Regions from separate parts of the Paenibacillus ottowii genome, predicted to be linked through region 1. Evidence: riboswitches for the same ligand, from Rfam matches in the RefSeq annotation. Region 1 holds a riboswitch; each other region holds the start of a gene.
What was found. Region 1 has a riboswitch for glycine ahead of sdaAB (L-serine ammonia-lyase, iron-sulfur-dependent subunit beta). Riboswitches for the same ligand answer to the same signal wherever they lie in the genome.
Positions count from the first base shown of each region.

Region 2: it holds a riboswitch for glycine, as region 1 does, so the genes downstream of both, ACQQ6X_RS19215 (alanine/glycine:cation symporter family protein) here and sdaAB (L-serine ammonia-lyase, iron-sulfur-dependent subunit beta) in region 1, are expected to answer to the same signal.
Region 3: it holds a riboswitch for glycine, as region 1 does, so the genes downstream of both, gcvT (glycine cleavage system aminomethyltransferase GcvT) here and sdaAB (L-serine ammonia-lyase, iron-sulfur-dependent subunit beta) in region 1, are expected to answer to the same signal.

Region 1 covers NZ_CP191577.1:436,058-439,338, reverse strand. The annotation lists gene ACQQ6X_RS01980 (DUF6359 domain-containing protein) at 1-1,102, opposite strand, end outside; glycine riboswitch at 1,317-1,431, shown strand; gene sdaAB (L-serine ammonia-lyase, iron-sulfur-dependent subunit beta) at 1,643-2,332, shown strand; gene sdaAA (L-serine ammonia-lyase, iron-sulfur-dependent, subunit alpha) at 2,322-3,221, shown strand.
Region 2 covers NZ_CP191577.1:4,134,411-4,137,691, forward strand. The annotation lists gene ACQQ6X_RS19215 (alanine/glycine:cation symporter family protein) at 1-1,198, opposite strand, end outside; glycine riboswitch at 1,356-1,451, opposite strand; glycine riboswitch at 1,470-1,546, opposite strand; gene ACQQ6X_RS19220 (glycoside hydrolase family 1 protein) at 1,713-3,170, opposite strand.
Region 3 covers NZ_CP191577.1:48,954-52,234, forward strand. The annotation lists gene gcvH (glycine cleavage system protein GcvH) at 203-601, opposite strand; glycine riboswitch at 993-1,090, shown strand; glycine riboswitch at 1,094-1,190, shown strand; gene gcvT (glycine cleavage system aminomethyltransferase GcvT) at 1,271-2,371, shown strand; gene gcvPA (aminomethyl-transferring glycine dehydrogenase subunit GcvPA) at 2,497-3,281, shown strand, end outside.

The DNA of each region.
Region 1 (3,281 bases):
CATGCATAGCAATTGAACGTACACCCTTGGTAATGCCAAAAGATTGATCTTCAGCTACAATGTCCGTAGCATTCACGTCACCAAGCGCATTATAGCGGAAACGAACGCCAAAGTTGGTTGCCAGCCAATCAGAGCTAGTTAACCCTTGCATCGCCGGTGATGCTGCTTCTTCTGCAGTCATGCCTTTTGCCGGATTAGTGTAGGCTCCACGACGATAGCCATTCATAACCTCGGAGGCATCCCAACGGTTTTTGTTGCGGTCCGCATTATAGTGGTCGGAGATGAAGAAAACACTCCCCCCGTTATTCACGTATTGTAGCAAAGCCGCCTGCTCGGAAGCTTTAAATGGAACATTCGCTTCACCGATGATGAACACATCATATTGGCGCAGCTTGTCATAGGTTATGGCTTGTTCCCCAAAAGTAAAAGGAATAGAGCGGTTCAATTGGTCCACAGTAAAACCTACATTACGCAATCCATCGGCAAAATCAGAGAAGGCGCCGTCAATGACCCAATCTGCTGCCCCAGCCGTCTGTGCGTGCGTATTATCGAACAGCACTTTTTTACCTTTGCCGTCCGGCAATGTCGTACCGGGCTGACCCGGGTTTCCAGGATTAGGCTCGCCTGGATTACCAGGTTCCCCCGGCTCGCTTCCATTCACCAGTTCCACAGCGCTTGGGCTTTTTACTCCGCCAAAATTATTGTAGGCGCCAAGTGTACCTGTCACACGAATTTTACTGCCGATCAGCTCAGGATGGCCTGTTAGTCCATATTGCCCTCTGTACGCTGATGTCAGCTGCACATCCAGTAGATTCGACGTGCTACGTTCATTCACCTGGTCGGCAATCAGTACGTTAAAATCATTCGCAAACGGGGAAGAAAAATTAGCCGTTTGCGATCCGGTAGCATGTCCAACAATGTAGCCTTCCACCGTCACTGTGCCTCCACTACCTTGGCGCTGAAGGGCTTCGGCTACTGTCAGTGCTCCCTCTGCTTTGACCTGACCGAATGGAACGAAGATCCCGATCAGCAGCGATATGATCGCCGCCAGATGCAGCACCCCTTTCAAGCGTGAACCTGTGAACCGCGAGCCTTTTACCATACGTCAATATCCCTCCTATAATTCCATAAATGTACTTGTCCTCTATCAGATTAGCTATCAATCTTCTAATTCCTTCCTGGTTTGATCCATAATTATGTAAATTTTTATCTTTTTTATCGGAAACACACTTGTTTATGTAAAAATCGAACCCTGCGATTGACAGCGAGCGCGGCATACATTACGCTAAGGAAGATATGTAGAACGGTATACGCGAATGAAGATGACGGGAGAGTCTGTCCAGAGGCTTACACGCTGGCGGCACCGAAGGAGCAAGCCGCCAGCACCCGGCTGGCGGATAATCTCTCAGGTCCATGTATCGTCATCTGACGCAACTCTGGAGAGAGCGCAAGCCACCCAAGGGGTAAGGCGGTATGGACACCGCACGAAACTCTCAGGTAACGAGGACAGAGATAAGGGGAATTTCCTTATCCTGTCCTTTTTTGTGCTCACATTGTACGTCAGCATCAGGAACCGTTATATCCGTGCAAAGACGCGGAAATACCATATACTATGGTTGTAGAACATACAGGGGGCCATACCATGCGTTTCAAAGATGTATTTTCCATTATCGGTCCGGCCATGACCGGACCCTCCAGCTCACATACTGCAGGCGCGGTGCGGCTTGCACGCGTTGCCCGGCACTGGCTCGGGGCGCAGCCTGACCGCGCCCGCATGACACTGTACGGCTCCTTCGCCGACACGTACAAAGGACACGGTACCGACCTGGCACTCATCGCAGGCCTGCTCAATTACGATACGGACGATCACCGGATTCCCGATGCCGAGCAATGGGCGGAGCAGGCTGGAATGGCCGTAGAATTTGCCGTTAGCGGACTCCCCGCGCCCCATCCGAACACCGTCCGTTTCGAGCTATGGAAGGGCGAGGATCAGCGCACCCTGCTCGGCTCCTCCATCGGAGGCGGCAGTATCCATGTCCAGCAGCTCAACGAATTCCGAGTTAACCTGACCGGAGAACTGCCTACGTTGGTGCTTCTCCACTCGGATAAGCCCGGTACATTAGGTGCGGTAACTTCAGCATTGGGCGCTGCTGACATTAACATTGCCTACATGCATGTGGATCGCAAAGGTCGGGATGGTGAAGCACTTACTGCCATCGAAACGGACAGTCCTCCTACGGCTGAACTGATTGCCAAACTGCGTTCTTTGCCTCATATGTATGAAATTAAAATGATTAATCTGAAAAAAGGAGCTGAATCCGATGCGGTTTAGCCATCTGCATGAAATCAGCGCGATATGCGCTGAGGAATCCACCACGATTGGCCGCCTGATGATTCAAGAACAGGTACAAGAGACGAATACAACGGAAAAAGAAATCTTCCGCCAAATGTCTGATTATTATGAAGTCATGAAGGAGGCCGTTCATCGCGGTCAGACGCAAGACACCGTATCCCGCAGCGGATTGACGGGCGGGGACGGCAAGCGCCTGGCCGAGTATCTGCGGACAGGGGAGACCTGCTCCGGCGACGCCTCCGCGCTCGCCATGGCTTATGCGCTCTCTGTGTCGGAGGTGAATGCATCCATGGGGCGCATTGTCGCCACGCCCACTGCTGGCTCTTGCGGCGTCATCCCCGGCGTGTTCATTAGTGCGCAGGAGCGTTTCGGCTGGGATGACGAGCATATGGTGCACGGCTTGTTCGCAGCCGGAGCCATTGGCTACGTCATCGCCAACAACTCCTTCATTTCCGGCGCGGAGGGAGGCTGTCAGGCTGAGATTGGCTCAGCCATCGGGATGGCCGCTGGTGCAATGGTCGAGCTGCGCGGCGGCACGCCTGAACAGGCCATTCACGCTGTAGGCCTAGCGCTCAAGAATACGCTCGGTCTGATTTGCGACCCCGTTGCCGGGCTCGTCGAGATTCCGTGCATCGTGCGCAACGGGCTGGGAGCCGTGACCGCACTTGCCGCAGCGGATATGGCTTTGGCGGGAGTACGCAGTGCCATTCCGTCTGACGAAGTCATTGACGTGATGCTTGAAGTCGGCAGCGCAATGCCGTCGAAACACCGCGAGACCGCCAAAGGCGGCTTGGCCCAGACACCGACCGGCAAGCGCTTGACCGAATCCCTTACACGCAACACACTGGCCAAGAAAGACAAGTCATAGCTCTAAGCATTAAACCAACTACTTTTCCTCTATAAAACAAGACGAATATTTCTCCCCCAC
Region 2 (3,281 bases), 1.8 Mb from region 1:
ACGCGCCCCCACCAACCAGTACAATGAACAAATAACGATAAGGCTTGATCCACTTGACCCCAAGCAAGTACTCAACACAGCGCTCTCCGTAATAGTTCCAGCCGAGCATGGTTGTGAATGCGAACATAATCAGGATGATGGTGAGCAGTTCTGCTCCCAGCGGAAATGCACTGGAGAAGGCTTGCTGAGTCATCAAGCCTGCATCGGTAGGTCCGCTCCACACCCCGCTAACCAGCAGCGTCAACCCGGTCATCACACAAATAACCATCGTATCGATAAACACGCCCGTCATGGAAATCAGTCCTTGTTCCGCAGGCCATTTGGTTTTGGCAGCTGCAGCTGCAATCGGTGCGCTCCCCAATCCAGCCTCATTGGCAAATATACCTCTAGCTACCCCGCTGCGCATAGCCAGCATAATCGTAGCTCCTGCAAATCCACCCGTTGCCGATGTTGTTGAAAATGCCGAATGGAGCACAAGCGCGATTGCAGCAGGAAGCTGGTCAGCAAACCGAATCAGTACAATGATACAAATCAGTACATATAGTCCTGTTTTAAAAGGAACGACCTTCGTCGATACCTTGGCAATACTTTTGAGTCCTCCAATGGTGACCAGAGCTGTAAGGACAGCAATTGTCAGTGCCGTTACAATCGGCGGAACGCCAAAACTGTTTTCAGTAGAAGATACAATCGCCTTGACCTGAGGAAATGTTCCGATCCCGAACAACGCTACCAGCATCCCTGAAAAAGCAAACAGCATCGCCAACGGTTTGAAACGACGTCCCAGGCCTTTTTCAATATAATACATCGGGCCGCCGGAGAATTGTCCATTCCGATCCTTCACCCGGTATTTAACCGCAAGTACACCTTCCGCGTATTTCGTCGCCATCCCAAAGAAGGCTGCTACAACCATCCAGAACAAGGCACCCGGCCCGCCCAGCTTAATGGCTGTCGCTACACCAACAATACTTCCTGTGCCCACTGTAGCCGCCAGCGCCGTACTCAAAGCCGCAAAGCTGCTTACATCCCCGCTGCCTTCATTTGGGGCCTTACCGATGAGCTTGATCGCCAAGGGCAGCCGGAATACCTGCAACATTTTTAGTCGTATGGTCAGCCATAAGCCCGTTCCCATGACAAGAATGATGAGGGGCGCCCCCCATATCCAACTGCTAATCGTTTCTAACACATGTACCAAGTTCATTTCAACCCGCTCCTCCAGCATATTAAAAAACAAAAAAGAGTCAAATCCGTTGATTCGACTCCTGGAGAGGTTAAAGGCACGAAAAAATAAACCAATTTGTGCAGGATCCTATCTCTAAAAAGCTCATAAAAGCCTAGAGTATTCCCTGTCACAGGTTATTCGCGTCTCTGTCCTTTTGCCTGAGAGTTTAAGCAGATGTTATTCTGCGGTGCACCTTCGGCGCCCAATTAAGGGTCTCTCCAGAGTTCTGTCCGTTTACGGTCCCCGCTTATTGCTGTAACCAGCCTTAGCACCTGAGAGTTTTGCCCCTTCGGTCGGAACTTTCGTTCCATCTCCCGCAAACATCAACCAGACATATGAAATTTTTATTTATTATACAGAAAACTTTCAGCTTATTACAAGTGAAAAATTTGTGAAGCCTTTTGACAAATCGATAGGGTATCTATACAAAAAGCGAGTACAGCAGATTGAATCCTTCGGATTTTCTCTGCTGTACCCGCCAAATGATATGGAATTACAATTCTTCACCATTGGTTGCTATCACATTTTTATACCAGTGAAAGGAGTCCTTTTTGGAGCGTTTGAGCGTTCCGTTACCGTCATCATCCAGATCAACGTAGATAAATCCATAGCGCTTGGACATTTCGGAAGTAGACATGCTCACAAGGTCGATCGGACCCCAGCTGGTGTAACCCATCAGATCAACACCGTCAGCAATCGCTTCCTTCATTTGAGTAATATGCTGACGCAAGTAATCAATTCGATATGTGTCATGCACAGAGCCGTCTTCTTCTACCTTATCATACGCACCCAAGCCATTTTCCACGATGAATAGCGGCTTTTGGTAACGGTCATAAAATGTATTCAGTGTAACACGAAGGCCGATCGGATCAATCTGCCATCCCCAGTCGGAGGACTGCAAATACGGATTTTTCACACCGCCAATCAAGTTCCCTGCTGCTTTCTCGCCCTCTGGCCCTGCCGATACGGTCAAGGTCATATAGTAGCTGAATGAGATAAAATCGACCGTATTATGTTTCAAAATTTCGGCATCGCCGGGTTCTGTCTGGATCACAATATTATGTTCTTCAAAATAGCGGTTCATATAGTTGGGATATTCCCCACGAGCCTGCACATCCGTAAAGAACAGGTTCAGCTGATTTTCATGCTGGGCCTTCAGTATATCCTCTGGATTACACGTATGTGGATAACTTTCTATACGGGCCAGCATACAGCCGATCTGAGCACCCGGAATGATCTCATGTCCCCGTTTGGTTGCCAGTGCACTTGCTACAAATTGATGATGCAATGCTTGATATATCGCTTGTTGTTTGTTTTCTACACGATCAATAACCACACCGCCACCTGTAAACGGACTCATGGTCATGACATTGATTTCGTTAAAGGTTAGCCAGTATTTTACTTTGTCTTTGTAGCGTGTAAATACCGTTTCGGCATAATGTACGTAATGATCTACGACTTCGCGCCCCAGCCAGCCATTATACTTCTGGGTTAGACCTAGCGGTGTTTCATAATGAGACAATGTCACCAAGGGCTCAATGCCATACTTACGCAGCTCATCAAATACATTGTCGTAGAATTGCAATCCTGCTTCATTCGGCTCGGCATCATACCCATTCGGGAAAATCCGCGACCAGTGGATAGACATGCGGAATACTTTAAAGCCCATTTCTGCAAACAAGGCAATATCTTCTTTGTAATGGTGGTAGAAATCCACACCTTCACGCTTTGGAAAACGAGCGTTTACCTTGCCAGCCAAGATGTCCTCAAGTCGCTCGGACGAAATTTCTATAGCATGATCGTTCTTACGTTCCGCTCTGGGTACATAGGCAATCATGTCTGCACTCGACAATCCCTTTCCATCTATGTCAAAAGCACCCTCCAGTTGGTTGGCTGCAGTTGCCCCGCCCCAGAGGAAGTTTTTCGGAAATCCTTTTTGCGTCTTCGTCATGGTATGAAAACCTCTTTTCTTAATTTAATGTTTTCACTTTGGTCAATAACCATCAAGTGCTGCAGTGCGAATCAATATCTCCCGGCAACCGTTCTCCTTTGAAATGCATTA
Region 3 (3,281 bases), 390 kb from region 1:
GCATATTTTTTAGTGGGACACCCTTCTAAATCTGAGGAAATGACGTAATTACGCCTTCTAAAAACAACAAAAAAATAGCCGCTATGTCAGGTCATAGCGACTATTTTATACAAAAACCGAGCGGACTCACGATGCTCTTATTTAATTCAAGATCCATACAAAAAATCAAAATAAAAGGTAGTAATTCATGCTGTATTACTTATTATTGCTGATCCGAAATCAACTGTTCGTACTGCTCCGCAGACAGCAGTTTGCCCACAGCTTCCTCGACATCATTGCTCATCTCTACTTCGATCATCCAACCCTTTTCATAGGGAGATTCATTCACCAGCTCAGGTGTGCTTTCCAGAGCTTCATTCACTTTCATAACGGTTCCCGCCACCGGAGCAAAAAGATCGGAGACTGTCTTCACCGATTCAATTGTGCCGATCTCCGCCCCCTGTTCAATCGTTGTTCCCACCTCAGGTAATTCCACAAAAACAATATCACCCAGCTGATGCTGTGCAAAGTCTGTAATGCCGATTCGCAACGTTCCATCCGCTGTGCGCTGAACCCACTCATGTTCGTCTGTATACCAGAGTTCCTGTTTCACTTCACTCATCCTGCTTCGCCTCATTTCCACATGAATAAAATGCTTTTGATCACTTGTATTAGACAGGTTAAGATTATGACAACAAGAACATCCATGTCAATAATACTAACAAAAATACTTCATACCAACCTATATAGCATAGTCTATCAAAAATAATAACTTGTAACAAACGCTTACATATCCTTATTTATACATTAAATGTTTTTCATATTGTTTCATATGACATTTTTATTGACATTTTGAATGAATTTGCGTATTAATGGGTTATAGCAAATGCTTTTGGAAATACATCGACAACTGCAAACGCGGATGAACGCGGAGGGAGAGACTGCCAAAAGGATTCTCATAGCTGTTGTCGTTTGTGAGACAGTTATGCACGCGAATCGGATCAAGTTGTTACCTGCAAAACCGGGTAGCATACCATTGATCCAAAAGGTAGCGCCGAAGGAGTAAACTTGCATTGCAGGTGAATCTCTCAGGCAAAAGGACCTTTGCCGGACGCATCTCTGGAGAGCATTCGCGATTAGAGCGGATCACCCAAGGGGAAACCTGGTACATACCGGGGTAACTTTCTGGTATCAAGGACAGAGCTGAAAAAAGAGTATGGACCGCCGTCTATACGTTTCTTTCAGCCTGTCTTTTTTGTTTTGGCCGATTACACTGGATAGGAGTGGAAAAATGTCTAATTTGCGAAGAACACCACTATATTCGTCCTACGGGACGCAACCCGGAGTTCGTTGTATTGACTTTGGCGGGTGGGAGCTCCCCGTTCAGTTTAGCGGCATTCAAAAAGAACATGAGGCCGTCCGCCAACGCGCGGGTTTATTCGATGTCTCGCATATGGGCGAGTTTTTGGTTGAGGGCAAAGAAGCCGAGGCTTTTTTGCAGCGAGTAACCACAAATGATGTCAGCCAGTTGGAACCGGGCCAGGCACAATATTCACTCCTGTGTTACCCCGACGGAGGCGTAGTGGATGACTTACTTGTATATTGCAAAGGACCAGAGCGCTACATGCTCGTTGTGAATGCTTCCAACATCGACAAAGATTGGGATTGGCTCATTCGTCACGTACCTGCATCGGTTCATCTGGAGAATGTGTCTGACGCAATAGCATTGCTGGCATTGCAAGGACCAGAAGCAGCACGCATTGCCGCTGCCGTAACAGATACAGATATAACGAATCTGGCATCTTTCCGATTCCAGGAGAACGTGCAATTGTTTGGAGCAAAAGCGCTTGTCTCGCGAACCGGATATACCGGGGAAGACGGCTTTGAATTTTATATACCTGCTGAGGAAGCACCTGCCGTCTGGGATGGTTTGCTTCGTTGCGGTGAGTCGTATGGGCTGATTCCTGCTGGACTTGGTGCTCGCGATACGCTGCGCTTCGAGGCGCGGCTGCCGCTGTACGGACAGGAGTTATCTGCCACCATTTCACCGCTTGAGGCTGGTTTAGGTTTCTTCGTCAAGCTGAGTAAAGGAGATTTTATCGGCAGGGAAGCACTACAACGCCAGAAAGAACAAGGAATTCCTCGCAAGTTGATTGGGCTGGAAATGATGGACCGCGGCATCCCGCGCGCTCATTATCCGGTATTTGCTGAAGGCCAACACATCGGTGAGGTCACCACGGGCACCCAGTCGCCCACCTTGAAGCGCAATCTAGGGCTGGCCCTGGTGGACAGTCGTTTTAGCACCCTAGCTACACCGCTGGAGGTCGAAATTCGTGGTAAGCGTCTGCGTGCGGAGGTGGTCGCAGCCCCCTTTTATAAACGACCACGCTGATCTTAAACTCTCTTCATTCCTGAAAAAGCGATCATATCGTGTGTGAAATTCTGGATTTTCCAATCCCGGTTATATATTAGCTAATTTATTATCTAAATTTTGCTTTTTGAAAGGAGCCAGAACCTATGAAGCAGCATCGCTATCTCCCCATGACCGAACAAGACCAAACCGAAATGCTGCATGTGGTGGGCGTATCATCCATTGACGAGCTATTTAGTGACATTCCAGAGGCTATTCGATACCAAGGGGAACTCCCTCTTTCCTCTCGGCTCGACGAAAGAGCCTTAACCCGCCACATGGCCAGACTGGCCGGACACAATGCCAATACTGATACACATGCCAGCTTTCTTGGTGCAGGCATTTATGATCATCATATTCCGTCCGTTATCCAACACATCACCTCACGATCCGAATTTTACACCGCCTATACCCCTTATCAGCCGGAAGTAAGCCAGGGCGAGCTGCAAGCCATCTTCGAGTTCCAGTCGTATATTTGCGAATTGACAGGTATGGCTGTAGCGAATGCCAGTATGTACGATGGGGCGACAGCTCTGGCGGAAGCAGGCTCATTGGCTACCGCAGCCACGCGCCGTAAACAGCTCATCGTATCAAGGTCTGTCCATCCAGAGGCACGTCAGGTATTGGCAACCTATGCACGCGGATTGGATTTGGACATCGTGGAGATTGGCTGTTCAGACGGCGTAACGGATGTCGATGCGTTAGCCGCAGCTGTATCGGAACAGACGGCGGCTGTTTTGGTTCAGAGTCCCAACTTTTTCGGAGCCGTCGAAAATTTGAAGCCGATGGCTGACCTCATCCATGCGCAGCAAGGGCTTATGGTTGTCAGTGCCAACCCACTGGCGCTTGGCTTATTGGAGGCGCCTGGCAAGCAAGGCGCAGATATTGTGGT